Linked DNA regions of Thalassobaculum sp. OXR-137. The protein of the gene in region 1 interacts with the protein of each later gene in a pairwise test. Links are inferred from orthologs where the notes say so. Each region holds a gene or a part of one and is shown on either strand. Other genes may lie near its edges. The genes, in order: T8K17_RS20300 and lepA.

Evidence for each region.
Region 2: the proteins of T8K17_RS20300 (region 1) and lepA interact in binary tests that used the Escherichia coli proteins (3 or more experiments, as listed by UniProt). The link is inferred for Thalassobaculum sp. OXR-137 from one-to-one orthologs.

What each region holds. Positions count from the first base shown.
Region 1 is NZ_CP139715.1:4,352,775-4,368,311, reverse strand. What follows is about bases 7,087-10,064. They hold T8K17_RS20300 (CorA family divalent cation transporter), read right to left. Parts: upstream 9,062-10,064; coding sequence 8,111-9,061; downstream 7,087-8,110. Other genes in these bases: T8K17_RS20290 (AMP nucleosidase), read left to right, coding at 9,666-10,064; T8K17_RS20295 (CinA family protein), read right to left, coding at 9,071-9,565; T8K17_RS20305 (2-hydroxyacid dehydrogenase), read left to right, coding at 7,087-7,943. Outside these bases: Asp-tRNA(Asn)/Glu-tRNA(Gln) amidotransferase subunit GatB, read left to right, coding at 1-847; T8K17_RS20345 (cupredoxin domain-containing protein), read left to right, coding at 948-1,292; T8K17_RS20340 (ATP-binding protein), read left to right, coding at 1,464-3,719; T8K17_RS20335 (response regulator), read left to right, coding at 3,739-4,134; T8K17_RS20330 (hypothetical protein), read left to right, coding at 4,270-4,491; T8K17_RS20325 (helix-turn-helix transcriptional regulator), read right to left, coding at 4,460-5,050; T8K17_RS20320 (cytochrome b/b6 domain-containing protein), read right to left, coding at 5,047-5,658; T8K17_RS20315 (PepSY domain-containing protein), read right to left, coding at 5,658-5,921; T8K17_RS20310 (TauD/TfdA dioxygenase family protein), read right to left, coding at 6,066-6,920; more of T8K17_RS20305, read left to right, coding at 6,978-7,086; more of T8K17_RS20290, read left to right, coding at 10,065-11,135; T8K17_RS20285 (SDR family NAD(P)-dependent oxidoreductase), read right to left, coding at 11,252-12,040; T8K17_RS20280 (thioesterase family protein), read right to left, coding at 12,051-12,551; T8K17_RS20275 (3-hydroxyacyl-CoA dehydrogenase), read right to left, coding at 12,559-13,503; T8K17_RS20270 (chemotaxis protein CheW), read right to left, coding at 13,666-15,537. UniProt on the Escherichia coli protein: Zinc transporter. Acts as a Zn(2+):proton symporter, which likely mediates zinc ion uptake. Purified ZntB reconstituted in liposomes also binds and transports Cd(2+), Ni(2+) and Co(2+).
Region 2 is NZ_CP139715.1:2,112,025-2,127,478, forward strand. What follows is about bases 7,465-10,359. They hold lepA (translation elongation factor 4), read left to right. Parts: upstream 7,465-7,958; coding sequence 7,959-9,761; downstream 9,762-10,359. Other genes in these bases: T8K17_RS09935 (phytanoyl-CoA dioxygenase family protein), read right to left, coding at 7,465-7,778; T8K17_RS09945 (iron ABC transporter permease), read right to left, coding at 9,938-10,359. In the rest of the region: T8K17_RS09895 (catalase), read left to right, coding at 1-357; T8K17_RS09900 (TetR/AcrR family transcriptional regulator), read left to right, coding at 500-1,135; T8K17_RS09905 (VOC family protein), read left to right, coding at 1,132-2,112; T8K17_RS09910 (protoglobin domain-containing protein), read left to right, coding at 2,453-3,265; istA (IS21 family transposase), read left to right, coding at 3,403-4,671; IS21-like element helper ATPase IstB, read left to right, coding at 4,668-5,540; T8K17_RS09925 (methyl-accepting chemotaxis protein), read left to right, coding at 5,595-6,146; T8K17_RS09930 (aldolase), read right to left, coding at 6,170-6,943; more of T8K17_RS09935, read right to left, coding at 6,957-7,464; more of T8K17_RS09945, read right to left, coding at 10,360-11,572; T8K17_RS09950 (NAD(P)/FAD-dependent oxidoreductase), read left to right, coding at 11,740-13,053; T8K17_RS09955 (hypothetical protein), read right to left, coding at 13,216-13,818; T8K17_RS09960 (gamma-glutamyltransferase), read left to right, coding at 14,053-15,454. UniProt on the Escherichia coli protein: Required for accurate and efficient protein synthesis under certain stress conditions. May act as a fidelity factor of the translation reaction, by catalyzing a one-codon backward translocation of tRNAs on improperly translocated ribosomes.

The DNA.
Region 1 (15,537 bases):
CGACGTTAACGTGTCGGTGCGCAAGCCGGGCGATCCGCTGGGCACGCGCTGCGAGATCAAGAACATGAACTCGGTGCGCTTCATCCATCAGGCGATCGAGTACGAAGCGCGGCGCCAGATCGAGATTCTGGAAAGCGGCGGCCAGATTGACCAGGAGACCCGCCTGTTCGACACCGGTCGCGGCGAGACCCGCTCCATGCGCTCCAAGGAGGATGCGCACGACTACCGCTACTTCCCGGATCCGGACCTGCTGCCGCTGGTGCTGGAGCAGTCCCGGGTGGACGCGCTCGGCGCCAACCTGCCGGAACTGCCGGACGTGAAGAAGGCGCGGTTCATGTCCGAGTTCGGCCTGTCGTCCTACGACGCCGCGATCCTGGTGGAGGAGCGGGCGACCGCCGACTGGTACGAGCGGCTGGCCAAGGGCCGTGACCCGAAGATCGCCGCCAACTGGCTCATCTCCGAGCTGTTCGGTGCGCTGAACAAGACCGGCAAGGATCTGTCCGACAGCCCGGTCTCGGCCGATGCGCTCGGCGGACTGGTCGACCTGATCGGCGACGGCACGATCTCCGGCCGCATCGCCAAGGAGGTCTTCGCCGAGATGTTCGAGACCGGCAAGTCGGCCGGCGAGATCGTCGAGGAGAAGGGCCTGAAGCAGGTCTCCGACACCGGCGCGATCGAGGGCATCATCGACGAGGTCCTGGCGGAGAACGCCGACAAGGTCGAGCAGTATCGCAGCGGCAAGGACAAGCTGTTCGGTTTCTTCGTCGGCCAGACCATGAAGAAGAGCCAGGGCAAGGCGAACCCGGGCATGGTCAACGATCTCCTGCGCAAGAAGCTCGACGGCTGACACGCGTTCACGCCTGCGCGAGTTCATGAACCAATACTGACATGCACACGCCAATCGTGCATTAGACTGGGCGTGGGGAACATATTCGGCGAGGTTCGGCATGCAGGGCAGGATGATCGCAACGTGCTGTGCGGTGGCGCTCGGTTCCGTGATCGGGATCGGGGCCGCCTGGGCAGCCACGACCCATACCGTGGTCCAGAAGGGCAAAGACTTCTGGTCCAGCGCGATGACGTTCGAGATGACGGTTCAGGCGGGCGACGCAATCGCCTTCGTCAACAGCGACGTGTACGACCACAACGTCTATTCCGAGACCCCCGGCAACAGCTTCAACATCGGGGTCCAGGAACCCGGCAGCACGACGCGGGTGGCGCTCGCCAATCCGGGCGTCGTGGACGTGCGGTGCCGCATCCATCCCAAGATGAAGCTGACCGTTACGGTGGAATGAGCGGGGGCGCTGGCAGCATTCTTCCTGCGCGCGCTCCAACACCCTGCCTCTCACTCCCCGTCCCGGATTAAATCCGGGGCGCGAAGTGAAAAGGAATGGTGGGTGAGCCTTCCCAACCTTCATGTTGACCCTGCCGTGCTATCCTTACCCTCCCGCAAAAGGTGAGGCGCGATGCTGGATCGGATCTCCATTCGCTGGAAGCTGGTCGGCGCGTTCCTCGGCGCGGTGGTCGCGGCCGCCGCGTTGGCTGCCGTCGCGCTGACCGCGACCTGGTCCCTCGGCGATCTGGCCCAGCGGCTCTACGACCAGCCGCTGCAGGCGATCAACCACGCCCGCTCCGCCCAGGTGAATTTCGCCGTGCTGCGCCGCGCCGATGCGGACACCGATCAGGATACCCGCTGGGACGACCTGCTCTCCGACCTTGCGGTGGTGCAGGAGCGCTCCAGCGACGCGGCCGTCCCCGGCCTGCTGGACCAGATCCGTTCGGAACTGGCTGGGTGGCGGGCCGATCCGGCACCGGAAGCGGCGGAAAAGATCGCGGAGGACCTGGAGATCCTCGTGGAGGTGGCTGCCTCCGGCGGATTCAAGTTCTGGCTCGAGGCCGAACGGCTCATCGAACAGACCAAGCTGTGGACCATGGGCGTCGTCGGCGGCGTGCTGGTGCTTGCCGTGGCGATCGCCTTCCTGCTCGCCCGCACCATCGTGCGCCCGCTCGGCCGCATGGAGGACGCCATGACCCGGCTGGCCGCCGGCGAGGGCGAAGTGGCGGTCCCCGATCTCGGCCGCGGCGACGAGATCGGCGCCATGGCCTCCGCGCTGGCGGTGTTCAAAACCGCGATGGCGGAGGTGCGGGAGGCCAAGGACCGGGCCGAGGACGCCACGCGGGCCAAGTCCGAGTTCCTCGCCATCATGTCCCACGAGATCCGCACCCCGATGAACGGGGTGATCGGCATGACCCGGCTGCTGATGGACAGCGACCTCGATCCGGCCGCCCGCGACACCGCCCGAACGGTGCTGGATTCGGGCGAGAGCCTGATGACGATCCTCAACGACATCCTCGACCATTCGAAGCTGGAGGCCGGCCGCCTCGATCTGGAGGCGGTGGATTTCGACCTGCATCGGGTGATTCGGGGGGCGGTATCGCTCATGCAGGGTCGCGCCTCGGAACGCGGGCTCACCCTGTCGGCGGAGATTTCCGAGGATGTGCCGCGATATCTGGTCGGCGATCCGGGCCGTCTGCGCCAGGTGCTGCTCAATCTTGTGGGCAATGCGGTGAAGTTCACCGAAAGCGGCTCGGTCCGGCTGGTCGCGGGGCGCGGGGAGGGCGGGCGCGTCGTGCTGTCGGTGATCGATACCGGCATCGGCATGGATTCCGAGACCCAGGGGCGATTGTTCCGCGACTTCGCCCAGGCCGACGCCTCGGTCGCCCGCAAATTCGGCGGCACCGGCCTCGGCCTGTCCATCGCCAAACGGATCGTCGGCCGCATGGGCGGCAGCCTGACGGTGACCAGCGCCGTGGGCGAGGGCTCCATCTTCCGGGTCGAGATCGACCTGCCGGAAGGCGTGGCGGTGGACGAGGCGGCGGCGGAAGCGCCGATTGCGCTGCGCCGGCTCACTGTCCTGGTGGCCGAGGACAATGTCGTGAACCAACAGGTGGCGCGGGGACTGCTCGGTCGCGACGGGCACAGCGTGACCATCGTGGAAACCGGCCTGGCGGCGGTGGAGGCCGTGCGCGACGGCAGGTTCGACGTGGTGCTGATGGACCTGCACATGCCGCAGATGGGAGGATTGGAGGCCACGCGGGCGATCCGGGCGCTGGCGGGTCCTGCGGCGGCCGTGCCGATCGTCGCGGCGACCGCCGGGGCGATGGATCACGAGATCCGCGCCTGCCTGGAGGCCGGCATGAACGCCGCCGTGCCCAAGCCGATCGACCCGCGCGTCCTGACCCGCACTCTGGCTGCCGTGACCGGCGGAGCGGAGGCGTCGGAGGAGGGAGACGACCTCTTCGATAGTTTCGGCGAGGAAGAGGACGAAGACGATGCCGCCGCTGTTCTGGAGCGCGGCGATGCCCCTTTCGAGCCGATCCTGATCGACCGGCTGGCCGATCAGCTCGGCCCCGATTTCGCCGGGGAAATGGCGCGGGATTTCGACGGAACCGCCCTGGACGCGCTGGCGGCAATCGCCGCCGCACGAGCCGCAGGAGACCGCGCCGCCTGGGCAGATGCCGCACACAAGCTCAAGAGCGGGGCCGGGGCGATCGGTCTGCGCGCGGTGTGGCGCCTCGCGGAAGGGATTGAACGGGACGCCGAGGCGGGCGATACCGGCAGTGCGGGTGCGGCGAGCGATCGTCTGCCATCGCTGATCGCGGAAGGACAGGCGCTGCTGGCCGGCCATCTGCGCCACGTCTCGGTCACCGAAGACGCTTAGCAAGGACGGATAGAACCGCATGACGGAGTTGGGACGCGATTTTTCGGGCCTGCGGGTCCTCCTCGCCGAGGACGAGGAGATGGCCAGCAAGCTTGCCCGCGGCGCGCTGCGCCTCGCCGGCATCACCGATATCGTCTACTGCCGCGACGGCGCCGAGGCGGTGAAGGCGCTGGACAGCCAGCGCGGTACCTTCCAGCTCGTGATCTCCGACTGGAACATGCCGACCATCTCCGGCATCGAGCTGCTGCGCTACGTCCGCATGTATCACCAGCCCCTGAAGTTCATCATGCTGACCGGCCGCAAGCAGACCGATGCGGTGCTGCAGGCCCGGGAACTCGATGTCGATGCCTATGTCGTCAAACCCTTCTCCCCCGAGGCGCTGAAGAAGAAGGTCGAGCTGCTGTTCCGGATGTAGCTGCCGGCTGGAGCGCCTGGGCGGCTTGTGGATACCATCGCGGTCTGTCTGTAATGAAATCGCCATGAAGCGCACAAAGTGCGCTTGACGTGCGCACCGTGTGCGCGCACGCTTTTCCTCATGTGGCACTTGGCAATGATCGTGGTGTGTTCGCTCAACGGTGACGTCTGCGCCTATCGGACGAACGTGGCCACGCTGGAAAACAAAGAAGCCTGCGAGCGGCTGGGCTATCTGGTCGGAGGCGGTGCGCTCGAGCGCTCCTACGGCTCGTTCACACTCGGCGAGGTCACCGTCAAATGCGAGCGGATCGAGGAGGTGGCGGCCGTTACGCCGGCCCCTCGTCGGGCGCCGAACTGACGGCGGATCGCCGGTCCAGCCCCGGCAGCGCGCCGGCCAGCAGATCGTCGGTGAAAACCGCGAGAAGCTGCGCGCGGTTCGACACGCCGGCCTTGGCGTAGACCCGGGTGAGCTGGGCGCGCACGGTCCCGGCCGCCGATCCGCGCAGATCGGCGATCTCCGCGACGTCGAACCCCTTCAACGCGAACAGCGCCACGTCGGATTCGGCCGGGGTCAACCGCCAGCGCTCGAAATAGCCGGCGATCAGCTCCCCGAAGGCACCGGAGGCGACGGAAACCGCCGCTTCGGCCCGGCGCGAGCGCTCCAGCGTCCGGCGCATCTCCAGCCCGGTGAAGATGACGCCCAGGCCCAGCGCCGCCGAGACTGCCGCCTCGAACACCGTGTGCAGGTCCGGGCCGTCCAGCAGCAGGTCGCCGGCCACGTCGGCGACGAAGAACACCGTGCACAGCGTCTGCAGCACCAGCAGGCCGGCGAGCACCAGGGCCCGCCGCCCCGGGGCGGACTTCAAGACCGCCGGGCGGTCCGGCGGTCGTTGATGCATCTCTTCGGCTGGCGTCACTCGGCGCTCCGGCGGGTCGACTGGCCGCGTATCATGCCACGAACCAAGTTCCGGCCGGAAAGCCGCTGTTCCACCGCCACGCCGGCGACGTGCAGGGCGGCCAGGATCAGCAGCAGGTTGGCGGCGATCTCGTGGGTCTCCTCGACGATCTCCTCCAACTCGTTCTCCTCCCCGTCCTCGTGGCTGTCGATCTGGACGGAGACCTCCTGCCGGTGCTCGGTCGGGAAAGGCTCGGTTTCCAGGATCACGCCGGTCGCGGCAGTCACGGTCAGCATGCCCCAGAGTGCATAGACCATGACGCTGCCCGCCGGATTATGCGAGCGGTGGGTCTTGTGGTGGCCGGTGAAGACGTTGGTCAGGTGATCGACCGCGCCGGAGATGCTGAACGGGAAGGAGGAGAAGCGCGCCTCCACCGGTCCGATGAATCCCCAGAGCAGGCGCAGAACCAGCATGGCCAGCGCGCCATAGCCGATCCAGATATGCAGGGTCGATCCGCCCTCGTCGATCAGGCCGTTGATGACGATGGCGGCGGCCACGGTCCAATGGGTGATGCGGACGATCGGGTCCCAGACGGGACCCGATGCCGCGATGGGTTCGGCGGCGGCCATCAGTCGTCGAGCTCGATGGCGGTTACGGCACCGGTGGTCTCGTCCACCTTGATCTCGTAGCGCTTGCCGTCGCGGGTCGCCTTGATCTCGATGCGGCCGTGCTCGCGCTCCTGCTTCTGCACGGTGTAGCCCGCCTTGGTGAGGGCGGCGGCGGCCGCTTCCGGTGTCGTGCCCAGGACGGTGCCGGGGGTCAGGTCGGAGGCGAGGCCGGCGGTGGTGATGACGGCGGCGAAGAGGGCGGCCAGAAGGGCGGTTCGGATCATCGGTTTTCTCCAGCTTGGGTACGGGCAGACACGCCTTGTGTCGGTCCCGCCAAGCTGTCCTTCCGAACGCCGCTCCGCCATCGCACCGGCGCGTAAAGGCGCCCGCGTAAGCGCGCGCTTACGCGCCGGCAGCGCGGGTTTCGGTCAGACCGGGCGGTCGCCGAACACCGTGGTGCGGTGCATGTAGCGGTCGCCGACGCCGTCGTAATCTGCCACGGCGTAGTGCATGGTCGAGCGGTTGTCCCAGACCAACAGGTCGCCCTTGCGCCACTGGTGGCGGTAGACGAATTCCGGCCGGGTGCAGTGCTTGTAGAGGTAGTCGAGGATCGGCTGGCTCTCCTCCACCGACATGCCCTCGATATGGGTCACCACGCCGGCATTGAGAAACAGGCACTTGCGGCCGGTCTCGGGGTGGGTGCGGACCAGCGGGTGGCTGAGCGCCGGGGTGGCCTGCAGGTGACTGTCGGTGACGGTCTCGTTCTTGAAGCTGCCGGACTTGGCCTTCTCGAAATCGTGCACGCAGCGCAGGCCCTCGATCATCTTCTGGAAGGTCGGGGACAGCTCGTCCCAGGCCTTGGTCATCGCCGCGAACTGGGTGTCGCCGCCATATTCCGGCACCTCGATGCCGTAGAGCAGCGAGCACTTGGCGGCGCGCTCCTTGTGGCTGTTGTCGGAATGCCAGTAGGTGCCGGCGCGCTGCCGGCCGAGCTTCTGGCCGTCCTTGACCTTGTTGGAGACCCGGTAGATCTCCGGATGGCCCGGCAGCAGGTAGGGCTCCACCGTCTGGCCCTTCAGCGGGTCCAGCTCGCCGAAGCGCTGCGAGAAGGCGATCTGGTCCTCCGGTTCGAGCTCCTGGTCGCGCAGGACCAGCAGCCCGCCGCTGTCGAGCCAGGCCTGATACAGCTCGCCGAACGCATTGTCGCCCAGGTCGCGCGTGACCTGAATGCCGCTGATCTCCGTCCCGATCACCGGGTTCAGGCGCCGCAAAGACAGGGTCATGACAATTCTCCCTTTTCCTCGATAGGATCGCGCATCCCCTTACTCCGGAGACGCTTTATGACTTCCCGCATCCTCTACTTCGTGCCCGCCGACGACAAGCTGCGGTCTTTGATCGAGGGCGAGAAACCCGAGGGTTTCACCGTAGATTACCTCGACAGCGACGACCCGGCGGAGCTGGCGGCGAAGCTGGCGGAGGCGGAGGTCATCATGGTCGGCGCCCGGCGTCTGACCGAGGCGGACGTGGCCGCCGCGCCGAAGCTGCGTCTCGTGCTGCACCAGGGGGTGGGGTACCACGACACGGTGGCGACCAAGGCGATCCGCGACCGGCAGATCCCGCTGGCGATCACACCCGGCGGCACGCCCGAGGGCGTGGCCGAGCACGCGCTGATGATGATGCTGGCGACCGGCCGTCGGCTCGCGTTCCAGGACAGCGAGCTGCGGGCCGGGCGTTGGCATTCCAACACCTTCCGGGCGGAGGCTCGGGGTCTCGGCGGCTCGCGGGTGGGCATCGTCGGCCTCGGCCGGATCGGCAAGCAGGTGGCCAAGCGCCTGGTCCCGTTCGACTGCGACGTGGTCTATCACGACCTGCTGGACATGGACCCGGCGGTGGAGCACGACCTGCGGGTCACCCGGGTGAGCTTCGAGGAGCTGATCTCCACCAGCGACTTCATCACGCTGCACCTGCCGCTGACCGAGCTGTCCCATCACATGATCGACAAGCCGCAATTCGCGGCGATGAAGCCGGGGGCGATCCTGATCAACTGCGCCCGCGGTCCGGTGGTGGCCGAGCCGGCCCTGCTGGAGGCGCTGGAAAGCGGGCATCTGGGCGGCGCGGGCCTCGACGTATTCGAGATCGAGCCGGTGGTTGGGCCGTCGCCCTTCGCCAAGTTCCGCAACGTGGTCCTCACCCCGCACAACGCGCCGGGCACCCAGGACATCATGCGCCGCAAATTCCGCGAGATGTTCGCCAACGCCGTCCGCTTCGCCGGCGGCGACAGCCTGGAGAACAAGATCGAGTTGTGAGGTTCCTCCTTACCTAGCTCTAGCCGACTTCCTGGACGGCCGGCCGGCAGGCCGGTTGATCCAGGATTCTGGTGCAAGGGTTCGGGACACGATCCTGGATCGCTGGCGCGTCCAGGAAGTCGGAGAGAGAGAGGGGAGGATGGAAGGAGAACGAGGGAGATACCGCCCTAAATCCAGCCCCGCCATTTCAGCAGACCGATGCCGGCGAGGAAGCTGCCGCCCATCAGCAGCAGCACCAGCAGGAACGCATAGGGCGTGTCCGCCCCCGGGATGCCGGCCACGTTCATGCCGAGCAGGCCGGTGATGAAGCTCAGCGGCACGAACAACGCGGCCAGGATGGTGATCAGGTAGGTGTGGCGCGCCTGGGTGGCCGCCGTCTCCGCCGCCAGATCGTCGCGCAGCAGGGCGGCCTGGCTCTCGATCTCTCGCAGATGCTCGATCTGGCGCACGAACTCGTTCTCGCAATCGGCGATGGCTGCCAGATCTTCCGGCGTCGTCCAGCCCTGGGCGATGTGGCCGAGCCGGCTCAGCGCCTCGCGCTGGGGCGTCATGAACCGGCCGAGCGGCAGCAGGTCCCGGCGCAGGGCGGCGAGGTCGTCCTCGCGGTTTGGTCCGGTCGCCGTATCGATCGCCTCCAGCCGGTTGTCCAGTTCGATGATCCTCGCGTCGAACCGGTTCGACAGGCCCTCGATCAGGTCGGTGACGAAGGCGGCCGGGGAGGGCGGCGCGGTCCCCGCCGCGCAGCGGTTCACCAGATCCTCCAACGCGCGGAAGCGGAACTTGCGGCAGGTCACGACCTTGCGCTCCGACACGCTCATGCGCAGGGCGATCAGCGGGTGATCGCCGACCTCCTCGTTCAGGTTCACGCCGCGCAGCACCATCAGGGTGCGGCCGCCCACGTTCCAGGCGCGCGGCCGGGTCTCCTCCACCAGCAAGGCCTCGATCGCCGCGTCGGGCAGGCCGAGGGTGGTCAGTATCTCGGCCACATCGGCCTCGGTGCGCAGCAGGTTCACCCAGCGCCAGGCCCCCTCGGGCACTGGCCGGGCGAGGTCGTCGGCACCCAGGGGAGTGGCGCGGCCGTCGGGCGTGATATCGTAGGCGCGCAGCAGGGCGGTCATGGGCGACGCTCAGGCGGTCATCGGCTGGTCGAGCGCTTCCACCAGCGCGTCCAGCGCCGCCTCGGTGAACCGCCACATGTTCGCCTCGCGATCCCGGCTGGCGGTCTCGAGGGTGAAGACCCGGGTCACCGGGCCGGAAAGCGCGATGCAGGTATGGCCGGCGGCATCGCCATAGCGGTTGCCCTGCGGCCCGGCCGCCCCGGTCTCCGCCAGGCCCCAGGTGGTCTCCATCCGCCGCCGCATGGTCTCGGCCAGCAAAGCGGCATAGGGCTCGGAGGAGGAGCGCATGCCCGGATGCTGCTTGAACTCGATATCGGTGAACATTTCGCGGGCCTTGTGGGTGTAGATCACCCCGCCGGCGACGAAATAGGTCGAGGCTCCCGGTACCGCCAGCAGGCAGGAGGAGATCAGTCCGCCGCTGGAGGACTCGGCCACGGCGATGGTCTCGCCCCGTGCCCGCAGCAGCCGGCCCGCCGTCTCGCCAAGCCTGCCCAACTCGCCCATCCTGTCCTCCCGTTGCGTCTGGAATCGCGCTATCTCTATGATCAGGCAATGCTACCCGCGCGGCAGGAATATGGCGACGGGCAAGCGCAGGGAGGATGCGATGAGCTCCAGCGGCGACCCGGCAGCAGCGCGGATGCGGGCCTTCGACTCCGCCGAGGGCGTGGTGGAGGAACTGGACCGGCTCTATCGCGCCGAGACCGAGCGGCTGCAGGCGGCGTTCCACAGCTTCGAGGCCGGCACCATGCAGGGCCGGGTGCGGGCCACCTATCCCATGGTGCGCCTGACGGTGACCGACGACGACGTCGGCCCGCTCTCCACCGGCGCCTTCGGCTTCGCCGACGAGGCCGGGGTCTACGAGGGGACCTTCACCCGCATCGACCTGTTCAAGACACACCTGACCAAGCAGGTCGGCGCCATCCTGGAAAACCACCGCCGGCCGCTGGAGGTCGGGCTGTCCGATCTGCCGATCCCGCTGCCCTTCGCCTTTCCCGACGGCATGAAGGTCGGCGACGGCTTCGACGGGGCGGCGATGTCCCGGCTGAAGCGGCATTTCGACATGCCGTCCCTGCGGGTGATGGACGACTGCATCGTCAACGGAGAGGTCGATCACACGCCGAGCGGGGCGCTGCCCCTGGCGCTGTTCACCGCCCCGCGGGTCGACTACTCGCTGCACCGCCTGCGGCACTATTGCGGCACCTCGGCGGAGCATTTCCAGAACTACGTCCTGTTCACCAACTACCAAGTCTATATCGACGGCTTCATCCAGCGGGCCGAGGAGCTGGTGCAGCAGAAGGGCAGCGGCTACACCGCCTTCGTGGAGCCGGGCGACCGGGTGCTCCGGCCGGACGGCACGGCTCTGGGGGCGCCCGCCTCCCGCGCGCCGCAGATGCCGGCCTACCATCTGGTGCGCGACGGGCATCAGGGCATCACCATGGTCAATATCGGCGTCGGCCCGTCCAACGCGAAGACGATCACCGACCATGTGGCCGTGCTGCGCCCCAACGTCTGGCTGATGCTGGGCCACTGCGCGGGGCTGCGGAACATGCAGCGGCTGGGCGACTACGTGCTGGCCCATGCCTATCACCGCGACGATCACGTGCTCGACGCCGACCTGCCGGTGTGGGTCCCGATCCCGGCCCTGGCCGAGGTGCAGCTCGCCCTGGAACAGGCGGTGGCCGACATCACCGGGCTCGACGCGATCGGGGTGAAGCGGATCATGCGCACCGGCACAGTCGCCTCCACTGACAACCGGAACTGGGAACTGCGCGACCAGCGCGAGCCGGACCGCGCGCTCAGCCTGTCGCGGGCGATCGCCCTGGACATGGAGAGTGCGACGGTGGCGGCCAACGGCTTCCGCATGCGGGTGCCCTACGGGACGCTGCTCTGCGTGTCGGACAAGCCGCTGCATGGCGAGCTGAAGCTCCCGGGCATGGCAGACGACTTCTACCGCCGCCAGGTGGCCCAGCACCTGGACATCGGCTTCCGCGCCATGGAGATCCTGCGCGGGTTGCCGCCGGAGAAACTGCACTCCCGCAAGCTGCGGAGCTTCAACGAGGTGCCGCTGCAGTAGGGCGCGTTCCCATAAGCGTCCACACGCCCGTCATCCCGGACAGCCCCGGGTCGAGCCCGGGGTTGTCCGGGATGACGGGTAGGGTGGGGCTGGGAGCGGCTTGATCCTGACTTGCGTCAGGACATCATCCAGCCGCCGGCCACGTCCAGCACCTGGCCGGTCACGAAATGCCCGGCCTCCGAGGTCAGGTACAGCGCCGCCGACGCCACGTCCTCCGGCTGCCCCAGCCGGCGCATCGGGGTGTCCAGCCGCGCCGCCTCGTTCACCGCCGGATCGACCCCGCGCATCAGCGGGGTCTCGATCCGGCCCGGCGCCAGGGCGTTCACGTTGATGTTCGACGGCCCGAGCTCGCCGGCGAGCTGTTTGGTCATGCCGATCAGCCCGGCCTTGCTCGCCGGGTAGTGCACGCCGACGAAGGTCAGATGCCGCTTGGCCGAGACCGAGGACTGGTTGACGATCGAGCCCCAGCCGCGCGCCACCATGCCCGGCCCGAAGGCCCGGACCCCGTGGAACGCGCCGGTCAGGTTCACCGACAGCACATGGGCCCATTCCGCCGGGTCCATCTCCAGGGTCGGCGCCGGCTTGCCCGCGTGCTTGGGCGAGATGCCGGCATTGTTGACCAGGATCTCCGCCACGCCGAGCCCGGCTTCCACCTCGCGCGCGGCGGCCTCCACATCCTCCCAGCGGGCGACGTCGCAGGTCACGGCCATGGCCTTGTGGCCCGCGCCGGCGAGGGCGCCCGCCGTTTCCTCCGCCGCGTTGCCGTTGGCGTCGAGCACGGCGACCAGGGCGCCGGCGGCGGCCAGCGCCTCGGCGATCGCCCGGCCGATGCCGGAGCCGCCGCCGGTGACGACGGCCACCCGGCCGATGTGGGTTTGAGGGGCGGTCTGGGGAGCGTCGGTCATGCGGGGGCCCTCACTGCTCTTCCGGCGCGTCGAGGGCGCGGATCGCCGCGCGCACGTCGTCGGGGATCGCCACCTTTTCGCCGGTGGCGTTGATCATCAGCACCAGCAGCGCCTCGCAGGTGCAGGCACAGCCGTCCTTGCCCCAGGCGGCATACTCCATGACGAAGGAGGTGCGGCGCATCGACTTCACCCTGGCGGTGACGAAGACCGGGTCGTGATAGGCCAGCGGCTTCAGGTAGCGGGTGGTGAGGGTCATCATCACCGGCCCAGGCTTGTCGACCGCGTGGCGCGGGATGCCGATCGATTCCAGATACAGGTTCCGCGCCGCCTCGAACCACAGCAGAAACGCCGTGTGGTTGGCATGGGCGAAGGCGTCCACGTCGGACCATTCCACCAGCCGGGCCATGCCGGACTGCCAGTCCTCGGGAATGCCGTAGGCCGCGCGGTCGGCGTCGAAGATCGTCAGCCGGCGGCGCACGGCCGCCGGCGAGGTGTCCAGGGCGTCGTCCATCGCTGCGTCAGCCGCCGAAGTCGTCGGTGGCGGCCTGCTTGTGCTTCAGCAGGGCCATCAGGCGCCGGTCGCGCCAAACCTGACGGCTGCCGAGATCGTCCGCACCCAGCAGCTTGCGCCGCTCGCTCTCCATCCGCTTCACCGTGTCCGCGTCCCAGACCCGGACTTCGGCCTGTTCGGCCTGCAGCCGCTCGTAGAACGGACCGTAGCGTCCGCAGTAGTCGGCGATGCCGCCTGGGGCGTTCAGGTCGATGGTCTCGAACGGACCCATGAAGGACCAGCGCAGGCCGAGCCCGTCCTTCACCGTCTTGTCCAGGTCGTCGGTGGAGATCACCCCGTCGGCCACAAGCTTGAAGGCCTCGGCCAGGAGGGCGCCCTGCAGGCGGTTGAGGACGAAGCCCTCCACCTCCTTGTTCACCGCCACCGGCACCATGCCGACGGAGTCCATGACCTGGCGGGCGCGCTGGATCACGGCGGGATCGGTCCAGGGGGCGGGGCAGAGCTCGACCAGCGGGACGAGATAGGGCGGGTTTACCGGATGGGCGACCAGGCAGCGCAGCCGGCCGGGCAGGGCCTCGGTGTATTTCGACGCGGTGATCGAGGAGGAGGATGAGGCGAGGATCGCGTCCGGCTCGGCATAGCGGTCGGCCTCCTCGAACAGCCCCTCTTTGGCCTCCACGGTCTCGGCGATGCATTCCTGCATCCAGCGCGCGCCGTCCAGCGCGTCGCCGAGCGTGTCGACCGCGGTGACCCGGGCCGCCACGTTCGCGGCACTGTCGATCAGGCCCTGGGCTTCCAGGTCGTCCAGATTGGCGCGCAGCAGCGGCAGCGAGGCGGCAAGCGCCTCGGGGTTGCCGTCCCATAGGCGCACGGAATGGCCGGCGCGGGCGAAGACGATGGCCCAGGCCCGGCCGATCAGGCCGGCCCCGGCAACCGCGAAGGTCTCGGGCATGACGTTCCCTCAGATGCGTTTCTTCGTGATGGTGGCGCGCAGTCTAGCCGCCGGGCCACCGCACCGGGAAGGTCCGTCGACCGGTGCCGCAAAACAAAACGGGCGCCGCAAGGGCGCCCGGATTGATCGGTTGGGAGAGGGGCCTCGGGAGGCCTGGCAGGACTACTCCTTGAGCAGCTCCGGCAGGGCGTCCAGCAGGGCGTCGCGGTCCGACTTCGCCACGTAGTCCGCGAAGCCGACCTGATGGCCGCGCTCCAGGTCCTGTTCGGACGTCCGGGACGACAGGGCGACGACCGGCGTGTCGGCCCAGGCGGTCTCCTTCAGCTTCTCGGCGAAGGTGAAGCCGTCCATGTCCGGCATCTCGATGTCGGTGACGATCAGGTCGAAATTCGCTCCAGCCTCGCACAGGTCGAGGGCCTTCTGCGCGCTGTCGACCGGCACGACCTTGTAGCCGGAGGTGGCGAGCAGCGGGGTCATCAGGTTGCGGAAGAACGCGCTGTCGTCGACCAGCAGCAGACGGCGCTTGCTGGTGTTCTCCTTGCCCTGGCGCGAGCGGCGGAACCAGTCGCCGAAGGCCTCGGTCAGGTAGAACCCGGCATCGACGATGTCGGTCGCCTTGTCCTTGATGATCGCCGAACCCATCATGCCGGCGCCGTCCGGGGCGATGGTGACGTCGATCCGGTCCTCGACCACGTCGAGGATCTCGTCGACCACCAGGCCCATCGACTTGCCGTCGTCGGTGAAGACGAGGGCGGGGCGCTGGCCTTCGCGGGCCAGGGCAGCGGCACCCTTGCAGATGACCAGCGGCATCAGCGAGCCGCGGTACTGCACGAGCGGCCGGCCTTCGGAATGCTCCACCGTCTTCAGGTCGAGCATCTCGATGCGGGCGACCAGCGAGAGCGGGACCGCCTTCGGACCGTCGTCGCCGGACTTGAACAGCAGCAGGGTCTGCTCTTCCAGGGACATGTCGAACTCGTCGCTGCCGTCGTAATCGGCCTGATCCGGGACGATGACCTCGCCGGTCTCCTGGGCGATGCCGTTGGGATCGAGGATCATGATCACAGAGCCGTCGCCGAGGATGGTGTTACCGGAGAATACGGTCAGGTCGCGGAGGACCGGGGCGACCGGCTTGACCACGATTTCCTCGGTGTCGAACACCTTGTCGACCAGCAGGCCGAAGGAATAGGTGCCGACCTGCATGACGACCACGAAGGTCTCTGCCGTGGTGTCCGCGGTGTCCTTGCCTTCGTCCAGGCGCAGCAGGTCCCGCAGGGAGACCAGCGGCAGCAGGCGGTCGCGCAGACGCATGACCCGGGTGCCCTGCACCGTCTCGATGCGGTTCGGACCGTCGGTCGTGGTCTTGACCAGTTCCAGCACGGAGAGCTGCGGGATGGCGAAGCGCTCGCTGGAGGAGGCGACGACCAGGGCCGAGACGATGGCCAGCGTCAGCGGGATCTTGATCTTGAAGACCGAGCCCTTGCCCACCTGGCTGGTGAGGTCGACGGTGCCGCCGATCTTCTCGATGTTGGTCTTCACCACGTCCATGCCGACGCCGCGGCCGGACACGCTGGTGATCTTCTCCGCGGTGGAGAAGCCCGCCTTGAAGATCAGCTGCAGGATCTGCTGATCCGACATGTTGGCCGCGTCGGCCGAGCCGACCACGTTCTTCTCGATCGCCTTGGCGCGGATCTTCTCCGGGTCGATTCCCTTACCGTCGTCGGCGATCTCGATGATGATGTGACCGCCCTCGTGATAGGCGTTCAGGCGGATATGGCCGGTCTCCGACTTGCCGAAGGCGAGGCGGGTGGCCGGGTCCTCGACGCCGTGATCGGCGGAGTTGCGCACCATGTGGGTGAGCGGGTCCTTGATCATCTCAAGGACCTGGCGGTCGAGCTCGGTGTCCGCGCCCTGCATGACCAGCTCGATCTTCTTGTTCAGTTCGTGCGCCAGGTCGCGCACGATCCGCGGCAGCTTCGACCAGGCATTGCCGATTGGCTGCATGCGCGTCTTCATGACGCCTTCCTGCAGCTCGGA
Region 2 (15,454 bases), 2.2 Mb from region 1 along the record:
GGCATGGTCGAGGTCGTGGCCCCGCAGGTCTATGGCGTCAAGCTGTCGGACGGCAAGACGCTGGAGGCCCAGCAGAAGATCGACGGCGGCCCCTCCGTCCTCTACGACGCGGTGGCGATCATCGTGTCGAAGGACGGCGTCGATCGCCTGAAGTCCATGCACCCGGCCAAGAGCTTCGCGGCCGACGCCTATGCCCACGCGAAATACATCGCGATGAGCGAGGAGGCGGCCGATCTGCTGGACGCGGCGGGGGTCACCGATCGCGACGACGGCATGGTCGTCCTGTCCGGCAAGGCCGACGCGGCCGGCTTCATCGAGACCTGCGGCGCGCTGCGCTTCTGGGACCGCATGAGTTGACCCTTCCGCTCCCTGTGTTCTGACGGCCGGTTCCTCCCGGCTCCCTCAAGCCGGCGGTGTCTCGCACATCGCCGGCTCTTTCTTGCCACTTTACAAACATACCAACCAGTCGGTATGTTTCATTGCAACGAAGGAGACGCGCATGCCCAGGCCCACCGCCGGAACGCCGAGTGCCCGCGACAAGCTGCTCGACGCCGCCCTGTCGGTGATCCGCGCCAAGGGCTATTCGGCCACGAGCGTCGACGAACTCTGCGCCGAGGCCGGCGTAACGAAGGGCGCCTTCTTCCATCACTTCAAGAGCAAGGACGGGCTGGCGGTCGCCGCGGCCGAGCACTGGTCCGAGGTGACCGGCGACCTGTTCGCCTCCGCCGCCTATCATGACCATGCGGATCCGCTGGACCGGGTCCTCGGCTACCTCCGGTTCCGCCGGGCGCTGATCGCCGGCGAGGTCAGCGAGTTCACCTGCCTTGTCGGCACGATGGTGCAGGAAGCCTACGACGCTCATCCCGACATCGCGGCCGCCTGCGGACGCAGCATCTTCTCTCACGCCCGCACCCTGGAGAGCGATATCGCCGCGGCGATGGCCGACCGGGGTGTCGCCGGGACCGATTGGACCGCCGCAAGCCTCGCCCTGCATACCCAGGCGGTGCTCCAGGGCGCCTTCATCCTGGCCAAGGCCGGCGGCGGCGGCGGCGTCGCTGTCGAGCAGGTCGACCACCTCTATCGCTACATCACGCTCCTGTTCGGAGCCTCCGGGAACAAGGAACCGAGGACATGACCGTGCCTGTTCAGAAGCCCGACGACCTCACCCTCGTCATCGACCGCGTCCTCGACGCCCCCCGCTCGGCCGTCTGGCGTTGCTGGAGCGAGCCGGACCTGATGATGCAGTGGTATTGCCCCAAGCCCTGGCAGGTCACCGCCGCCGAGATGGATCTGTACCCGGGCGGCCGGTTCAACACGGTGATGGAAGGACCGGACGGCGAGCGGTTCGACAATGTGGGCTCGTTCCTGAAGGTCGAACCGGGCCGCCATCTCACCTTCACCGACGCCTATACCGAAGGCTTCGTGCCCTCGGGCAAACATTTCATGACGGGCTTTCTGACCCTGGAGGAAGCGGAGGGAGGCCGGACGCGCATGATCTGGGGCGCCCGCCATTCCTCGGTCGAGACTGTGCAGCAGCATCTGGAGATGGGATTCGAGGCGGGCTGGAACGCGGCAGCCGACCAGCTCGAGGCGCTGGCCGCATCGCTGCCCGTGCCGATCGGTGCCGACCTGCTGTTCACCTCCAAGGCGCGCACCTGCCTGTTTCTGCCCGAAGGCGCGTTGGAGGCTGCGGAGTTCTACATCTCCCTGCTGCCGGACAGCCGGATCGAGCAGGTCTATCGGCCCGATCCCAACGGGCCGCCGCTGGTGGTCGAGTTCACCCTCGGCGGCACGCCTTACATGACGATGAACGGCTGTCCGGCGACCACGCCGTCCCATGCGGTGTCGATCTCCGTCCTGACCGAGGATCAGGCCGAGACCGACCGGCTCTGGGCCGCGCTGTCGGCGGATGGCGGGGAGGGCGGCCAGTGTGGCTGGATCGTCGATAGGTTCGGGATCCACTGGCAGATCGTGCCGAAGGCGCTGCCCCGGCTGATGCATGCCGCAGACCCCGAGGCGGCGGGCCGCGTAATGGAGGCGTTGATGGGTATGGGCAAGATCGACGTGGCCGGGTTGCAGGTCGCGTTCCTGGGGCACCGCGCGGCCGGTTGAGCGGGGGCCGGTCTCCTTGCGCTACGGGGCGTCATACGGAATTTGCGAAAAATTTCCCGGTGCGCCTTAACATGTGTCGTTGAAGCAAGTGGCAAGAACCGGCTGCTCCAGGCGCCGGTTGGCCCTTCTCCGCGGGAGAAACGCTCACGAATTACACGCGGTCAAAGATGTAAGTCCCTATCACAAAAGATAATTTCTCGAGTTTTCGCGATGACTTCTCGGATCCGATACTAGAGAGCATGGTTAACAAGCAATTAATTATAACATTAAAGGTATTTTAATCAGTAACCCCCAATTATCTCCTACGTCGGAACCACCGCTTTGGATCATGGGGGAAGCTATGAGCGCTGATCTACGGGCCCATGTTGACTTTATCGAGCTGTCATCTGGTGAGAGAAAGCTCCTGGCAGAGTTCTTTCCTGTGGTCGAACAGCACCTTCCGGGAATTCTCACCCGCTTCTACGAAAAGCTCGGCGGCATTCCCCATCTGTCGGCCATGTTCGACTCCGCCGCTCGGCAGAAGCATGCCGCCACGGCCCAGGCGTCGCATTGGAAGCGCATGTTCACCGCCGGCGACAACCAGGACTATTTCGACTCGGTTCAGCGGATCGGCGAGGTTCACAACACGCTCGGCCTGGAGACCTCCTGGTACATCGACGGGTATACCCGTATCACGGCGGAACTCCACCGACTGGCGATCACCCATTCCCTGACCGGCTTCTCCATGAAGGCGGCCGGGGAGCGCGCGGGCAACCTGGTCGCGGCTTTGGACAAGGTGATCCTGCTGGACATCAACCTGGTGATCGGCGTGTATCTGGAGGCCAAGGAGCGGGATCACCGCAAGCGGCTGTCCCAGCTCTCCACCCAGTTCGACGACTCCATCGGCAAGCTCACCCAGTCGCTGTCCTCGGCGGCGGAGGCCATGGGCCGGACTGCGGCCGGACTGACCGGAGAGGCCGATGCCACCCGCAACGCATCGTCGATGGCCGTCTCCCGCGCCTCCGACATGAGCGTCAACGTTCAGACGATCTCCAGTGCCATGGAGGAGATGAGCGCCACCATCGCCGAAATCTCCCAGCAGGCGAACGGTGCCGTAAGGGAAATGCGCGGCGCGTCGGAACTGGCCTCGAACGCGACCGACACCGTCTGTTGATACCGGAGTGAATCTCCCCAGAACCGCCGTTTGAAAATTCCCCAGTTGGCGTGTCGCCGGTCATCCGGGGCGCGCCCCGGATGACCGGCGGCGGCGAGTTGCCGATGCTCCTCTCGGTCGGCGAGAGGAGTTCGGCGGTGATCAAACTGGGAGAGATGCTCATGATCTTGGAACTGCATCGGCAGGGGCTGTCTATATCGGCGATCGCACGGGAGAGCGGGTTCGACCGCAAGACCGTTCGTCGCTACATCGAGCGCGGCCTGGAGCCACCGAGCTATGGCCCACGCAGGCCACGGTCACGTCTGCTGGATCCGTACACCCCCTATCTGCGCGAACGCGTGATGACGTGGCCTGGCCTGACCGGCGCCCGGCTGCTGCGAGAATTGCGGGACCTCGGCTATAGCGGCGGCTATACGGCGGTGACGGATTATCTGCGTGATATCCGTCCCGCGCCGACACCGGGTTATGAGATCCGCTTCGAGACACCTCCCGGTCAGCAAGGACAGGTCGACTTTGCTCAGTTCCAGGTGGTGTTCACCGATGAGCCGGAACAGCCGCGGATCGTGTGGCTGTTCTCGCTGGTCCTGGGGCATAGCCGCCTGATCTGGGCACGGTTCGTCGCCCATCAGGACCTAGCGACAGTGCTGCGCTGCCACGTCGCCGCCTTCGACGCGATCGGCGGCGTGCCACGCGAGCTTCTCTACGACCGCATGAAGACGGCGGTGATCGGCGAAGCTGCTGACGGGGAGCCGCGCGGCATCGTCTACAACAGGGCCCTTGTGGATCTGGCCCGCCACTATGGCTTCCACCCGCGCGCGTGCCAGCCCTACCGGGCCAAGACCAAGGGCAAGGTCGAGCGGCCGTTCCGATACATCCGCGAGGACTTCTTCTTGGCCCGTTCGTTCCGCAACCTGGACGATCTGAACGAGCAGCTGCGGCGCTGGCTGGACAGTGTCGCCAATCCCAGGGTGCATGCCACAACCCGGCGGGTCGTGAACGAGGCGTTCGCCGAGGAGAAGCCGCACCTGCTGGTTCTGCCTCTGGCGCCGTTCCGCTCCGTACTACGTCTGGAGCGACGGATCTCCCGGGAAGGGATGGTAAGCGTCGGTGGCAACTTCTACAGCGTTCCGGATGCCACCCGGCGGCGCACGGTCGAGGTGCACACGCTCGCCCAGGAGATCAGGATCTTCGAGGACGGCACGTTGATCGCGACCCATCCGGTCCTGGAAGGCCGCCACCAGCGCCGGGTGGCTCCTGGACACCGAAAAGGAGGGGGCTCCACAGGACGAAGACGTGGAGCCGACGGAGATGTGGTCGTCAGCCGAACCGGCGACGTGGTCGCTCAGCGCTCCCTGGAGTTCTACGACGCTGTCGCTCGCCGTCTTGCCCGGGAGTGCCGGTCATGAGCGCTCCAGGTGATCTGACCCCGTCGACCCTGGAGCGGATCCGCCACGATCTGGTCGGTCTGAAAATGCCACGCGCCCTGGAAGCCCTCGATCAGGTCGTGCGCCGCCTCGAGCACGGGGAGATCGGTGCTCTGGAGGCCATCGACATGCTGCTCGCCGAGGAACTGACCCTGCGCGAGAACAGCCGCATCAAGACGGCCCTGCGCATGGGCCGACTGGCGACCATCAAGACGCTCTCAGGGTTCGACTTCTCCTTCCAGCCGTCGCTCGACCGCGATCGTATCCTCACCCTCGCACAACTCGGCTTTATCGGTCGCTGCGAGGTCGTCCACTTCCTCGGCCCGCCCGGCACCGGCAAGAGCCATCTGGCCATCGCCCTCGGCGTCGAGGCGGTGAAGGCAGGGCGCAGTGTCTACTTTTGCACACTCGCCGACCTGCTCGGGCAACTCGCCCGCGCCGAGCGCGAGGGACGGCTGACGGAACGCATACGCTTCTTCTGTCGACCGGCTCTGCTGATCGTTGACGAGATCGGCTACCTGCCCGTCGTTCCTGGGGGTGGCAACCTGTTCTTCCAGCTGGTCAACGCCCGATACGAGCGTGGTGCGATGGTCCTGACCTCCAACCGCGGCTTTGCCGAATGGGGCGAGGTGTTCGGAGACCCGGTCGTCGCCACCGCACTCCTCGACCGCCTGCTGCATCATGCTCTGGTCATCCAGATCGAAGGCTCCAGCTACCGGTTGCGCCAGCACGCCGACCTCATGCCCGAGCACGTCCGCTCCAAGGCTACCATCACACCGCCGACCCCAGCACCGCTACGACGGCCAAGGGGACGGCCGCCCAAAAACGACCACATCACCGCGACAACCTGACCGGCGAAACTGGGGAAATTTACTTCGGCGCTTCTGGGGAAATTACGGGCGGCATTGACAACCGTCGGCGATCTCGCCACCGTCACCACCGAGATTTCCAATGTCCTGAGCCTGATCCGCGACATCGCCGACCAGACCAATCTGCTGGCGCTGAACGCGACGATCGAAGCGGCGCGGGCGGGGGATGCCGGCAAGGGCTTCGCGGTGGTCGCCGGCGAAGTGAAGAGCCTTGCCAAGCAGACCGGCGACGCGACGGTGGAGATCACCTCCCTGGTCGACCGCATCCAGCAGGCCTCCGGCCAGAGCTGCGAGATCGTCGCCTCGATCTCCGAGACCATCGGCCGGATGGAGGAGATGGCCCAGGCCATCGCCGGCGCCGTCGAGCAGCAGAACGCGGCGACGGGCGAGATCACCCAGAACGTCGCCCAGGCGACCCAGGGCACCCAGGAAGTCTCCCGGCTTGCCGAGGACGTCCAGAACACCGCCGACCGCACCTCGGATGCCGCCGCCTCCGTGACCAGCGCCGCCGACGGACTGATGGCCGACATCAAGTCGCTGACCGAGCAGTCGTCCGCCTTCGTCGGCAAGATCAGCGCGATGAACTGACCCCCTCCGGCTACGGGGCGATCTTACGCCCTGTAGCCGGGCTCCTCGCGGTCCAGCATCCGGCGCAGCGCTGTGAAGTGGCGATCCGCCACCGCCTTGCGCTCGGTCTCCATCTGACCCATCACCCGGGCCCTGACATTGTCGCCGATCTTCCGGAGGGTGCCGCCGGTCGACTTGGCGTGCACCTGAAACATGCAGGCGCGCTCCAGGTAGTACAGGTCGTTGAAGGCGTCGGCGACGGTCGGCCCGCTGACCATGACGCCGTGGGAGGCCAGCATCAGGATCGGCTTGCCGTCCATCTGCGCGGCCATCCTGTCGCCTTCCTCGGTCGCCAGCGCCAGACCTTCGTAATCGTCGTCATAGGCGATGCGGTCGTCGAACATCAGCGCGTTCTGCTCCACCATCTCCAGCCGCCCGCCTTCCAGCAGGGTCAGCGCCGTGGCGTAGGGCTGGTGGGTGTGCAGGACCACCGCGGCGTTCGGGTGGTTGATGTGGATGCGCGAGTGGATGCAGAAGGCCGTCGCTTCCACCGTCTCGCGGCCCTCCAGCACCGTGCCGTCCACGTCGCACAGGACCAGGGACGAGGCGGTGATCTCCGACCAGTGCCAGCCGAACGGGTTGATCAGGAACTTATCGCCCTTGATGCTGCCGTCCGGCTCCGGCACGGCGGCCGAGAAGTGGTTGTCGACCCCTTCGTTCAGGCCCATGCGCGCAGCCCAGCGCAGGGCGCAGGCGAGATCGACGCGAAGCTGCTGGACGGTGTCCGCGTACGAGGCGGGTGTGCTCATCTCGTTCATCTTGTTTCCTCCCTTATCCGTGTCCGACCCGGAAATCGTTCCGGCCACAGGCGTCCTTGCCGCGCAGCAGCCAGAGCGGCCGGGTGGTGAAATCGACCAGATTGCCCTTGGCCTGAAGCTCCCGTCCGATCTCCCGGTCGAATTGGGAGGTGGTGGGCATGTATCGGCAGACATAGCCGGCGCGGCGCTTGTCCGACCGGTTCGGCTCGGACCCGTGCACCAGATAGACGTCGTGCAGGGACAGCTGACCGGCCTCCAGCACGAAATCGACCGCGTCTGCCTCGTCGTATTCGTCGGGCGAGAGGACCTGGTTCAGGGCCAGCTCGTCGCTGTCGTCCTGGGCGTGTGCACGCAGACGCTGCTGCTTGTGGGAGCCGGGAATGACGCGCAGGCACCCGTTCTCCGGCGTGGCGTCGTCCAGCGCGATCCAGGCGGAGCAGGTGGCGAGCGGCCGGATCGGCCAGTACTCGCCGTCCTGGTGCCACGGCACCCGCTTGCCGGTCCCCGGCGGCTTGCCGAACACCGTGGTGCCCCACAGGGCGATGTCCGGCCCGATGAGCTGCTCGACCATGTCCAGCACCTCCGGGATGCGGGCATGGTCCAGCCACACGCCGGAGCCCTTCAGCCCCTGCACCCCGCCCGAGGGGATATGCGGACAGATCATGTTGTCGGAGCCGACGCCGGGATTCGCGGCCTTCAGCGCCTCGAAATCGGCGCGCATCCGGTCCAGGGTGGCCGGCGGCAGACGCCAGTTGGGGATGACGAAGCCCTGGTCGTGATACTGCGCGACCTCGGCGTCGGACAGCAGGTGCGAGGCGGAAGCCTGGACGTTCATGGCAGCGTTTCCTCTTTTTTTGCCATGCTAGGCCCGCAACCCGACCGGGTGAAGAGGCTGACGACATCGCCTTGAATCGTGCCGTGGCGGTGACGCTATTGCCGCGCCGCAAAACAGAGCGATTTTTGCTATGGTGACGCCACTACCCAACCCCCACGATTTCGGGCATAACCCCGCGCTATGACGAGTGATCTCTCCCATATCCGCAACTTTGCGATCATCGCCCATATCGACCACGGCAAGTCGACGCTTGCCGATCGGCTGATTCAGATGTGTGGCGGCCTGACCGATCGCGAGATGAAGCAGCAGGTTCTCGACTCGATGGATATCGAGCGGGAACGCGGCATCACCATCAAGGCGCAGACGGTCCGGCTGATCTACGATGCCAAGGACGGCAAGCGCTACACCCTGAACCTGATCGACACGCCGGGTCACGTCGACTTCGCGTATGAGGTCAGCCGGTCGCTCGCGGCCTGCGAGGGCTCGATCCTCGTGGTCGACGCGGCCCAGGGGGTGGAGGCGCAGACGCTGGCCAACGTCTATCAGGCGATCGAGGTCAATCACGAGATCATCCCCGTCCTGAACAAGGTCGACCTCCCCGCCGCCGAGCCGGACCGGGTGAAGGAGCAGATCGAGGACGTGATCGGGCTGGACGCCTCCAACGCGATCATGATCTCGGCCAAGACCGGCCTCGGCGTGGACGAGCTGCTGGAAGCGATCATCGAGCGCCTGCCGCCGCCCAAGGGCGACCGCGAGGCGCCGCTGAAGGCGATGCTGGTCGACAGCTGGTACGACAGCTATCTCGGCGTCACCTGTCTGGTGCGCGTGCATGACGGCGCCCTGAAGAAGGGCCAGCGCATCAAGATGATGCAGGCCGGTGCCCTGCACATGGTCGAGCGGGTCGGCGTGCTGACGCCCAAGGGTCTCGCCGTCGACGAGCTGGGCCCGGGAGAGGTCGGCTTCATCAACGCCTCGATCAAGACCGTGGCCGACACCAATGTCGGCGACACGATCACCGAGGAGAAGCGGCCGACCGCCAAGGCGCTGCCGGGCTTCAAGCCGAGCGTGCCGGTGGTGTTCTGCGGCATGTATCCGGTCGACGCCGCCGATTTCGAGGATCTGCGCGACAGCCTGGAGAAGCTCCGGCTGAACGACGCCAGTTTCCAGTTCGAGGCGGAGACCTCCGCCGCGCTGGGCTTCGGCTTCCGCTGCGGATTCCTCGGCCTGCTGCATCTGGAAATCATCCAGGAGCGGCTGGAGCGCGAGTTCGACCTCGACCTGATCACCACCGCGCCGAGCGTGATCTACAAGATCCACAAGACCGATCGCACGATGATCGAGCTGCACAATCCGGCCGACATGCCGGAGGTGATGAAGATCGATCACATCGAAGAGCCGTGGATCAAGGCGACGATCTTCGTGCCGGACGACTATCTCGGCCCGATCCTGGCGCTGTGCACCGAGCGGCGCGGCGAGCAGATCGAGCTGACCTATGCCGGCAACCGGGCGATGGTGGTCTACCGCCTGCCGCTGAACGAGGTGGTGTTCGACTTCTACGACCGCCTGAAATCGATCAGCCGCGGCTATGCCAGCTTCGACTACCAGATGGACAGCTACTCCGAGAGCGATCTGGTGAAGCTGTCGATCATGGTGAACGCCGAACCGGTGGACGCCCTGTCGATGATCGTGCACCGCTCCCAGGCGGATCCCCGCGGCCGGGCCATGTGCGCGCGGCTGAAGGAACTGATCCCCCGGCAGCTCTTCAAGATCGCCATCCAGGCGGCGATCGGCGGCAAGGTCATCGCCCGCGAGACCGTCAGCGCGATGCGCAAGGACGTCACCGCGAAATGCTACGGCGGCGACATCACCCGTAAGAAGAAGCTTCTGGAGAAGCAGAAGGAAGGCAAGAAGAAGATGCGGCAGTTCGGCCAGGTCGAAATCCCGCAATCCGCCTTCATCGCCGCCCTGAAGATGGACGCCTGACCGGGCGTCCATCTGAGTAGCCGACAACTCCCAAATCCGTCATCCCGGTGGACCCCGGACCTGATCCGGGGGCCGGCCGGGACCCGGCTGCCGGCGTTGGGGCACGGTCCCGACCCGATCCCGGATCAGGTCCGGGATGACAGGGAGGCGGGATGACGGTGAGGGGTGAGAGGCCGCTATCCCCGATGCCCCGCCCGCGACTTGGCGATCTGCCGGCTGAGCAGGATCACCGGCAGCAGCCCGACCGCGACGATGGTCAGCGCCGGGGTGGATGCCTGGGTCAGCCGCTCGTCGGCCGCCAGGTTGTGTGCCTGAACCGCCAGCGTGTCGAAATTGAACGGCCGCAGGATCATCGTCGCCGGCAGTTCCTTCATCACGTCCACGAACACGATCAGCCCGGCGGTCAGCAGGCTGCTGCGCAGCATCGGGAAATGCACCCGCTTCAGGGTCGCCCGCGGCGCATGGCCGAGGACCCGGGCGGCCTGGTCCATGCTGGGGGTGATCTTGGTCAGCCCGGCTTCCGCCGTTTGCAGCGACACCGCCAGGAACCGCACCAGATAGGCATAGACCAGCGCCACGATCGTCCCGGTCACCAGCAGCCCGGTGGACAGGCCGAACAGGCTGCGCGCCGCATCGTCGACGCTGCGGTCGACCACGGAAAACGGGATCAGGATACCGATGGCGATGACCGAACCGGGCACCGCATAGCCGAGCGCCGCGAGACGGGTGAGGATATGGGTCGCCCTGTCTTTCGACAGCCGGTTGGCATAGGCCAGCAGCAGCGAGACCAGCACCGCCAGCAGGGCGGTGATCCCGGCCAGGGTCACGCTGTTCAGCGTCAGGGTGAGGTAGCGGGCGCCGAACATCGTGTGACCGCCGGTCGCCGTCATGTGGATCAGCAGGATCGCCGGAAGCAGGAAGCCGACGAAGACCGGCAGGCCGCAGGCCAGGATCGCGCCGGCCGCCTTCCAGCCGGTCAGCCGGAAGCCGGGCAGGGCCCGGTGGGTGTTTGTCGTGTGGTCGAACCGGCGGCGGCCACGGGAGATCCGCTCCAGCGCGATCACCAGAATGACGAAGGCCAGCAGGCCGGTGGCAAGCTGGGCGGCGGCCACCCGGTCGCCGAAGGAGAAGATCGCCCTGTAGATGCCGGTGGTGAAGGTCTGCACGCCGAAATAGGAGACGGTTCCGTAATCGGCCAGGGTCTCCATCAGCGCCAGGGCGACGCCGGCGACGATGGCCGGCCGGGCCAGCGGCAGGGCAACCCGCAGGAAGGCGCGGGCCGGCGACTGGCCCAGGGTCCGGCTGACCTCGAGCACGCAGACCGACTGCTCGATGAAGGCGGCGCGGGACAGCAGGTAGACATAAGGGAACATGGTCGCCGTCAGCATGACGATGGCGCCGCCCAGCGACCGGACTTCCGGGAACCAGTACGCCCGCGGCCCGAGGTCGAAGGTCTGGCGCAGCAACTCCTGCACGGGTCCGGCATGTTCCAGGAAGTTGGTGTAGGTGTAGGCCAGCACATAGGCCGGGGCGGCCAGCGGCAGCACCAGCGCCCATTCCAGCACCCGACGGCCCGGGAACCGGCACATGGTCACCAGCCAGGCGGTACCGACGCCGATCACCCCGGTGCCGATTGTCACGCCCAGTGCCAGCAGCGCGGTATTGGCGACATAGGTCGGCAGCACCGTATGGACCAGGTGGTCGATCAGGTCCGTGTGGGCCAGCCCGTTCAGGGCCACCGCCAGGATCGGCGTGACGACCAGCGCGCAGATCACCGCGGGGGCCAGAAAGAAGCGGTCGCGAAAGGGCATGCGGTTCCCGTGGCGCGGAACTGTCCTTTACCCCGAAGCCTGTCAGGGTATTTGCGAGACGTTCGCAAAAGACGGTTCCGCCTTATGGCAACCGGTCTCGAAAGTGTCAACTTCTCGCCGCCCGACGGACCGCTTAAGCTCGGTTAAAACTGGCACCGGAGATGGCGATGACGCCGATGGATATCTTTGCCGACGGATTCAAGACCGATCCCTACTGGTGGGATGCCGCCCCGCCGGACGACGAGGGCGACGCTCCGCCGCCGGAGCAGGTCGACGTGGCCATCGTCGGCAGCGGCTATACCGGCATGTCGGCGGCGCTGGAACTGGCGCGTAACGGCGTGAAGGTGGTGATCCTGGAGGCGGAGCGCTTCGGCGAGGGGGCGAGCACCCGCAGCGGCGGCATGATGTCCGGCGGCGTGAATGTCGGCAAAGGCGGCGATATCGAGAAGCAGTTCGGCCGTCAGCGGGTCGACGACATGCTGTCGGAGGCGCGTGACAGCTACGACCACGTGGAGGAGGTGATCCGCCGCGAGAACATCGACTGCTTCTACGCCCGCACCGGCCGCTTCGTCGGCGCCCATACGCCCGCCGCTTTCAAGGCGATGAAAGCCAAGGCCGACGACCTGAACACCTACGCCGAAGCGGGGGCCGCCCTGGTGTCCAGGGAGCGCCAGGTCGATCACGTCAACACCCAGTACTATCACGGCGGCATGACCGTGGACCGGGCCGGCGGGGTGCATCCCTCGCTCTACCACAAGGGTCTGCGGCAGGCCTGCCGGGCCGCCGGCGTCCATCTGTCGGCCCACACAAGGGTGGAAGGCATCGACGGCACGGCCGGCGATCTGACCGTGCGCACCTCCCGCGGACCGGTGCGGGCGAAGGAGGTCGTGCTCGGCACCAACGGCTATACCGGCAAGGCGACCCCCTGGCACCGCCGCCGGGTGATCCCGATCGCCAGCTACATCATCGCCACCGAGCCGCTCGGCAAGGAGCGGGTGAGCGAGCTGTTCCCGGACGGCCGGATGATCGCCGACACCAAGCGGGTGCTCTACTACTTCCGCCCGTCGCCGGACGGTACGCGGGTGGTCTTCGGCGGCCGGGCGAGCTTCCAGGCCCGCACCGCGCTGGAGACCGCGCCGGTGCTGTACCAGTACATGCTGGGCATCTTCCCGCAGCTCGCGGGGGTGAAAATCACCCATGCCTGGAACGGCAACGTCGCCTTCACCTTCGACCGGGTGCCGCATATGGGGGTGGAGAACGGGGTGCACTACGCCATGGGCTGCAACGGCAGCGGCGTGGTGATGATGAGCCATCTCGGCCACCGCACCGCGCTGAAGATCCTGGGCAAGACCAACCGGCCGAGCGCCTTCGACGGCCTGCCCTTCGAGACCCGACCGTTCTACACCGGCGTGCCCTGGTTCCTGCCGACGGTGGGCGCCTGGTACAAGTTCCGCGACTGGATGGACCGGCGGGCGGCGTAGTCTCCGGCGCTACCCAATTCCCCCCACCGTGAACTCCCCGGCCTTGTGCCGGGGCCCACGGTGGGGCGGCTTCAAGGTCGGAGATGGGCCCCAAGCGGCTGTGCGCCCGACGGGTGGGTCCCGGCACAGGGTCGGGAAGTGTGTGAGGAGAAGCCGGATCCCCTACTCCCGGATGCTCCTTGTGTCCGGCGCGCCCGGGTCGAACGGGTTGACCAGGGTACGCTGGCGCTGCTGCTGGCCGGTGTAGAGCGCGTCGCGCTTCTCGGAGAGCTTCTTGGCCAGATACTGCAGGTCGCCCGGCAGCATCTCGTATTCCCGGTTCAGCATGTCCTGCCAGAGGTCGTGGATCTTGCGGATCGACTGGTCGTTCGGCTCCAGCTTGGCGATGTCGTTCTCCACCGACTTGATCCAGTCGAGAGAGTCCTGCCGTGCGCCCTTGGCGTCGCTGATCAGGGTGCGCAGCTTGGAGGCGATCTCCTCGGCCACCGGCGCTTCGAAGGTTCCGCATTCCGGCCACAGGGTGCTCAGATAGGCGATGTCGGCATCCGACAGGGCGTAGAGCGGCTTGCCGAAATAGGTCAGTTCCAGGTTGCGCACCGACATGCCGCCCTGAAGCCGGGCCATGCGCTGCACCGGCGCATTGCCGCCGGGAAGCTTGGCGCAGTCGGGGTTCTTGGGCGCTCCCCGATTGGCCCCGGCGGCCCCGGGCGCGGGGGCCTGTGCCTGGGCGAAGGCGGGTTCGGGCAGCAGCAGGCCTATCAGCAAGGGGCCCGCCGCGAGCGCCGTTCCGATCCGCACGAGGCATTCGGCCCGCCATCGACCCCACCGGGCACCCGATGCAAGGCGAAGGCTGGACAACAGATTCCCGACCGCCATACCGTATCCGCTCCTTTCGGTCCCGCCCGCCGTCTTACCATGTGCTGAGCGCCGCTTCGACGGTCAAGCACCCCCATGACAGCGGATGCGACGGTGGACCCCGCACACAATCAGGAGGGCGGCATGCCCGCGATCTCGCTTCCCGAAACCTCACCCATCGAGACCTGGACCCAGTCCAAGCCGCCCGTGCGCGGGACCAAGGGCGTCGTGGCGTCCCAGAACGTCCAGGCCTCCGAAGTCGGCGCCGCCGTGCTGGCGGCGGGCGGCAATGCCGCCGATGCGGCCGTCGCGACCGCGCTGGCGCTGACCGTGGCCGAGCCGTGGATGAGCGGGTTGGGCGGCGGCGGCTATGCCATCGTCTACGACGCCAAGTCCGGTACCACCCGCTGCATCGATTTCGGCATGCAGTCCGGCAGCAAGCTCGACCCGGCCGATTACGGGCTGGTCAGCGAAACCGAGGGCACGCCGGACATGTTCGGCTGGCCGGCCGTCGTGGAGGACCGCAACCTCCAGGGCTACCACTCCATCGCCCTGCCGGGTTCCTGCGCCGGCTACGCCAAGCTGCTGTCGGAGTTCGGGTCCTGGTCCTGGGCCGACGCGATCTCGCCGGCCGTGACCATGGCCGAGCGCGGCCACCGGCTGACCTGGTGGACCACCCTGAACGTGGCCTCGGAAATCTCCTGGCTGCGGCAGTACGAGACTTCGGCCTCGGTCTGGCTGCCGGGCGGCGAGGCGCCGGTGATCTCCGATCACACCAACCGCGGCATGCCCATGGGCAACTTCGCCGACACCCTGAAGCGTCTGCGCGATGCCGGGCCGGAGGATTTCTACACCGGCGAGATCGCCAAGGCGCTGGTCGCCGACCTGCAGGCCGGCGGCTCGCGGATCACGGCGGAGGATATGGCCAGCTACGAGGCCAAACTGCTGGAGCCGATCAAGCGCACCCGCAAGGGCACCGAGTACAATCTGGCGCCGGGCTATACCGCCGGGCCGACCTTCGCCGGTGCTCTGTCGCGCCTGCCGGAGTTCAGCGGCAAGATCGACGCCGCCGCCTACAAGGCCCATGCCGAGGCGCTGATCGAGTCCTACAAGGTCCGTCTGTCGACCATGGGCCATGCCGGCGACGTGGGCGACCGGAGCTGCACCACCCACCTCTCCGTGCTCGACGCCGAGGGCAACATGGTGGTGATGACCACCACCCTGCTGTCGCGCTTCGGCTCGCGGGTGGTGCTGCCGAAGACCGGCGTGCTGATGAACAACGGCATCAACTGGTTCGATCCGCGCCCCGGCCAGCCGAACTCGCTGGCGCCGGGTCAGAAGGCGCTGTCCAACATGTGCCCGATGCTCGCCACCCGCGACGGCAAGGCCGCCTTCGGCCTGGGCGCGTCGGGCGGGCGCAAGATCATGCCGGCGATCTTCCAGCTCACTTCGTTCATCAACGATTTCGGGATGGACCTGGAAGCCGCCTTCATGCAGCCGCGCATCGACATCAGTCTGATGGACAGGATCGTCGCCGACGACCGGG